Regions from separate parts of the Nosocomiicoccus ampullae genome, predicted to be linked through region 1. Evidence: riboswitches for the same ligand, from Rfam matches in the RefSeq annotation. Region 1 holds a riboswitch; the other holds the start of a gene.

Evidence for each region. Region 1 has a riboswitch for thiamine pyrophosphate ahead of thiT (energy-coupled thiamine transporter ThiT). Riboswitches for the same ligand answer to the same signal wherever they lie in the genome.
Region 2: linked by a shared signal. The riboswitch ahead of thiM (hydroxyethylthiazole kinase) and the one ahead of thiT (energy-coupled thiamine transporter ThiT) in region 1 are both predicted to bind thiamine pyrophosphate.

Annotation. Positions count from the first base shown of each region.
Region 1 is NZ_CP079110.1:349,521-352,720, forward strand. Features, by position in the region: gene KPF49_RS01850 (Cof-type HAD-IIB family hydrolase) at 1-670, opposite strand, end outside; gene KPF49_RS01855 (metal-sulfur cluster assembly factor) at 773-1,081, shown strand; TPP riboswitch at 1,162-1,247, shown strand; gene thiT (energy-coupled thiamine transporter ThiT) at 1,277-1,825, shown strand; gene KPF49_RS01865 (undecaprenyl-diphosphate phosphatase) at 2,115-2,942, opposite strand; gene clpB (ATP-dependent chaperone ClpB) at 3,115-3,200, shown strand, end outside.
Region 2 is NZ_CP079110.1:147,232-150,431, forward strand. Features, by position in the region: gene KPF49_RS00775 (FAD/NAD(P)-binding protein) at 1-746, shown strand, start outside; TPP riboswitch at 1,055-1,149, shown strand; gene thiM (hydroxyethylthiazole kinase) at 1,192-1,998, shown strand; gene thiE (thiamine phosphate synthase) at 1,995-2,627, shown strand; gene thiD (bifunctional hydroxymethylpyrimidine kinase/phosphomethylpyrimidine kinase) at 2,628-3,200, shown strand, end outside.

The DNA of each region.
Region 1 (3,200 bases):
GTAGGTCGTTATCTTCATCTCCAAAGGCGATTGTGTACTCTTTGTCTAAACCTAAACTATCAAGTACGTATTCGATACCTGTTGCTTTTGAAATTCCTTTTTTAATAATTTCAATAATTGCAACGTTTGGCCCCCAGCGTCTATGTGTGACTGTTTCAGCATAGACATCATCGAATGCTTGTCGAATATAATCAATGCGTGCTTCAGTCGTGTTAATTAACACAGTCGTTGCTTCTTCTGACATATTTTTACGGAGGTCTCCAGTGACAATTTTAGGATCTCCCATATAAAATTCACTCATCAAGACGCTATCGTGATATTGAAAATAAATATCATCACGTACTTCAGCGACGATATTTTTAATGTCATATTTATCGATATGTTCAACAATATCTTTAATCACTTCTTGAGGTAATGTTTTATGCAACACCTTAAAATCGAAATCTAACGGATGATGCACAAAAGCGCCGTTAAAGTTTACGACCGGTGTATTTAATTTTAGTTCTTTATAGTAAGGTACAGTCGCACGGTACGGTCGTCCTGTACTGATCATTACATAATGACCGTCTTCTTTTAATTTTTGAATGACACGTTTTGTATAGTTGCTGATTGTTTTATCGTCAGTGAGTAACGTGCCGTCTAAATCTAAACATATAAGATGTGGTTTCATGAACTCAATCCTTTCGATTACTTTAATAATATCATTATTATTCACTAGTTGTAGAATTTTTGGTATATTGAATACTAGATATATAAACGTGAGGTGACATATATGGATAAGGCAATGGAAGAAAGCATGCTCGGTGCGTTAGAGAACGTTATCGACCCAGAGCTTGGTATAGATATTGTAAACTTAGGTTTAGTTTATGGTGTGTTCTTAGATGAGGACGGTAATGCAGGTGTTGAAATGACACTCACATCAATGGGATGCCCGATGGGCCCTGAAATTGTTCAAATGGTCGAAGAGTCATTACTTGAGTTACCAGAAGTTAAAACTGTTAACGTACAAATCGTATGGAATCCACCATGGTCAAAAGAAAACATGTCACGCTATGCTAAAATCGCTTTAGGTGTAACATGATAAATCACACCCTACTTAAAGTAGGGTGTTTTTTTATGATGTTGCTTGGTACATAGATTTAAACTATACTATTAATTGCTATGAATCATAAGGGGTGCGTATGCTGAGATAATACCCTTGAACCTGTTGAGATAATGCTCGCGTAGGAATATGATCAACGTTTGATTCATAAGTAAACTTTTAGGAAGTGTATTTATGAAAAGTACAAATACGAAGCTCATCGTAATGATGGAGATTGCGATTTTAGCAGCTTTAAGTATGGGGCTCGACTGGTTAGATACACCATTTAAAATCGGTCCATACAGTTTTAGTTTTTCAATGGTGCCAATTATTATTCTAGCGGTGCGCCGCGGGGTAGGCCCAGGAATGATCGGTGGTTTAATTTGGTCGATTCTACAAATTATCACTGGTAACGCTGCAGGATGGATTGTACACCCAGTACAATTAATTTTAGATTACCCACTTGCGTTTATGTTAATTGGAGTCGCAGGTGTTGCAGCAAAAAATAGAACGTTATTAAACGTATTATTTTGGACGCTTATTGGAATTTTTTTACGTTATACATCACACTTTTTCGCAGGATGGTTCTTCTTTGGAAGCTACGCGCCAGAAGGTCAACCTGCATGGCTATACAGTTTAATCGTTAACGGATCTACATTCTTAGCAAACGCAGCGATCTGTTTAATATTTGTTGGATTATTATTCTTTGCTGGTCGACGCTTATTTACACCAGCTGAAAGATAAAAAATACCAGCCGAACTTTTAAAGCTCGGCTGGTATTTTTATTTTTACGTAAATTAGGTTTGCGTGAACGACTGTAAAATTTCGTTCACGTTTAGACGATTTATGTTCACGAAATGATTAAGAGGTTTACGTAAAAGCATTTTGCATTTACGGAATAATTAATCGTTTACGCAAAATCATTTTGCGTAAACAAGTACTTCATCTTGTTAACGAATAGATAAAATGCATGAACGAAATAGAGTTCTCGTTAACGAAAAAACAAATTGCGTTAAATTAAACAGTCATTCGTTTACGATAACACGATGAATTGATACATAATCGCAAATATTCCTGCAGCGAAGCAGTAATAACTGAAATATTTGAGACGCCCGCTTGTTAAAGCTCCTTCTAGTAATTTAAATCCGATGTATGTTGCAATAATCGTTACAATAAACGATGCGATGTACGGAACGAGTAGTGTGTCGAGCATTGGATCTGACGCGATATCTGAAATTGATAAGATTGCAGTTCCGAGCGATACAGGTATATATAGTAGGAATACAAATCTTAATGCATTTTTCTTCTCTAGTCCGACTGCCATAGAACCAACGAGTGTCGCACCGCTTCGGCTTATTCCAGGAATTAATGCCACGCATTGTGAGAGACCAACGATAATTGAGTCTTTAACTGTTAACTCTCCGTCACGTTTAACACCTGATTTATTTTTTATAAACCATAACGCACTCCCTGTAACAAGAAGCATTAATCCGACAAACCCCATAGAGACATTGTCACCAATAATATCTTTTAATAAGAATCCAAGTACTCCAACAGGAATCGTCGCAATAATTAAGTAAATGACGTATTTAAAATCTACTATTGCTTGTTCATCTCTATTGCCCTTAAATATGTAGCGTAAAAAGTTTTTTGCAATTTCAAATATATCTCTCCAGTAGATATAGAGGACTGCGATTAGTGAAGCGGTATTTAAAAATATTTCAAAAGATAGACCATTCGCTTCGACTCCAAATAATTCTCTTGCCATGACTAAATGACCACTTGAAGAGACAGGAATTGGTTCAGTTAACCCTTGTAAAATTCCAAGAAAAACATATTTAATTATTTCTATAATATCCATTGTTTAAATCCTCCTAGTCAATATTACAACTATAGTACAAACGAGAGTGTAAGGAAAGTAAAAATAAAAAGGTCAAAAATAGTCAAAAATTTAGTCGAAACACTTGAAATTCAATATTAACGGTGTATAATATAAGTATAGTCAAAATTGGTCAAACACTTGAGGTGAGAAAATGGATATCAATAAAATGACTTATACAGTGCAGTCTATTATAGAGCGTGCACAACAAATTTCAGTAGAACATAAAGTTCAAACGAT
Region 2 (3,200 bases), 200 kb from region 1:
ATGTAAACGCGCTAAAAAATAAAAAAGACATCACAATTCACGATATTGTTGAGATCTTTAAAGAAGAAACTAAGAGACAAGGTATTGATTTTAAATTTATAAAAAAGTTAAATGAGATGCCCGTCCTTGAGACGCTTAAATATCAACTGAATCATTTAGACACTTTAGGTGTATTAGAAGAAACCGCAGAAGAGTTATCAGAAGTACTTCGAGAAGTGTGGAATGATTTATCGTTAGAAGATAAAAAATATTACATGAAACATATTAAAGGTGTCCACGGACAATTGACAGGTCCATTTCCAAAAATGACAGCTGAAAAAATCGTAGAACTGATTGAAGCGGGTCAATTAACGTACGTATCAGGCGTCGAAGATATTTGCTACAATGATGAGTTTGTTATCCATTCAGAAGATGGTGATTATTCAGCATATGTCATGGTGAGTGCGGTTGGTCCGAACTTAAGCGGTAAAAATTTAGCTGATGAAAATAACGCGTCACCTCTAGTGAAAACACTGCTCGAAAAAGGTGTACTCGAAGTCGATGAGCTCGGCGGTATTAAGATCACTTATCCAGAGTTTTCGGTAATATCTGAAGCAGGTGTGTTAGAAAGAATGAAACTGTATGGAAACTTAGTATCTACGACGCACATCAATAACTCTGGTGTGAACTTAATATTAAAGAAAATACCGCAGTCGATTGAAGAAATCTTTCATGGAGATGATGGGGAAGAAGGAACTTTATCCTAAGAGATAGTGTAATAGGTGCCTATCATTTGCGATAGTGGTTAGTTTATCTTAAGAGATAGTGTAATAAGTGCCTATCATTTGCGATAGTGGTTAGTTTATCTCAAGAGATAGTGTAATAAGTGCCTATCACTTGTGATAGCGGGTAGTTTATCCAAAGAGATAGTGTAAAAGGTGACTATTACTTGCGATAGCAGGAAATTTATCTTAAGAGATAGTGTAAAAGATAACTATCGCTTGCGATAAACACGCGACCCCCCACAAAAATTCCTAATTAATGGCAAACTGTATGTTATACTAAAGAAAATATAATAGACGATTCGGGGTGCTACATTTGTGGCTGAGATTATACCCATTGAACCTGTTCAGGTAATGCTGGCGTAGGTAATAATTGTTTAGGGATTCTTTGAGCACTCCGAAATTATGTAAATAATTAAGGAGTGCTTTTTTGTTGGAATTTAAGCAAGGTTTTCCGCTTCAAGATAGTCCATTAGTCGACTGCTTAACAAATAATGTCACGATCGAAACGATGGCAAATAGTTTACTTTATGTTGGGGCAAAGCCAATTATGGCAGCACATACAGATGAGCAAGATGACGTCATTAAAGTAGTAGATGCAGTTCTTTTAAACTTAGGACGTATACTGCAAGGTGAGAATGATAATCTTCAAAGTGCAAGTAAACTTGCAAAAAAATATGGTAAGCCATTTATTGTAGATTTGGTTGGTTACGGTATTGGAGAATTTAGAAATAATGTTGGTGAAGAAATTATAGACAATCATCCTTCAATTATTAAAGGAAACATGTCTGAGATTCGAGCATTTTGTAAATTAAAAAGTCATGGGCGCGGTGTAGACGTTGGTGACGAGGATACAACGAATACAAGTTTAGATGAATTAATTGACGCATTAAAAAAACAAGTTGAAACGTATAAGAACACTGTGTTTATGGTAACAGGACCAGTAGATGTTATCGTTAGTAAAAATCAGGCAGTAAAATTATATAACGGTGTAGAAAATAATGGTAATTTTACTGGAACAGGTGATGTAGTCGGTGCGCTTGCTGGAGCATTAATTGGAGACGGAATGGATCCACTTAATGCGTGTATTAACGCAGTAAGTTACTTTAACATTTGTGGTGAAATTGCTGAGGATAAAAGTCACGGACTAAATGATTTTAGATTTCATTTATTAAATGAATTATCACTGTTAAAAGATACAGATTGGACAAAAGAAGTAAAAGGAGAATACGTATGACATTTGATCTAAGTTTATATTTAGTGACGGGACATTATGATTACAGCGATGAGGAGTTTTTATCGATTATCGACATGGCGTGTCAAAATGGTGTCACGATTGTGCAACTCCGTGAAAAAGAATTATCGACGCATGATTTTTACGAACTTGCTGTAAAAGTAAAAGAAGTGACGGACAAATATAACGTGCCGCTAATTATTAATGACCGAGCGGATATTTGTCTCGCAGTAGATGCTGCAGGTGTTCATATCGGTGACAATGAATTACCTGTTGATGTAAATCGTAAAATTTTAGGTCCAGATAAAATCATAGGAGTGTCAGTTAAAACAAAAAAACGTGCTGAAGAGGCACGCGATGGGGGCGCAGATTATTTCGGTGTGGGTGCTTTCTTTAATACTGACACAAAAGAAACGAATGTACTTTCAAAAGAAGAGTTAATGGAAGTTATTCAACATACAGATGTTCCAGCTGTCGGTATTGGTGGTCTAAAAGAGCATAATTTAGATATTTTAAAAGGTACTGGTGTGAAGGGTGCAGCAATTGTGTCTGAAATTATGTTAGCAGAAAATGTATCTGAGAAAGTTAACGCTTTGAAAAATAAAATTGATACGATTTTGGAGGATAGATAAATGATTAACTCAACACCACAAACTGTCACAATTGCGGGTTCAGACTCTGGTGGAGGCGCAGGTATTCAAGCAGATTTAAAAACATTTCAAGCACGAAGTGTATTTGGAATGAGTATCATTGTTGCACTCACTGCACAAAATACTAAAGGTGTACAAGATGCTTATTTTATACCAACAGAATTTATTGATGCACAGTTCGATTCACTCGCGGACGATTTTAAAATCGGTGCATGTAAAACTGGGATGCTCGCGAGTGAGGCACATGTGAAGTGTGTTGTAAAAAACTTGAAAAAAGTTGATTTTGGCCCATATATACTAGATCCAGTGATGATTGCAAAAGGCGGTCATAAATTATTAGAAGATGATGCGATTGACTCTATAAAAAATGAATTATTACCGCTCTCAACTCTCATTACACCAAATATACCAGAAGCTGAAGTGCTTACTGGTTTAGAAATAGAATCAAAAGAAGATATGGTAAAAGCAGCGAATTATTTAAAGAAAATCGGAGCAACTAACGTGGTGATTAAAGGCGGTCATAGGGATAGTAATTACTCAGATGATTACGTGTTA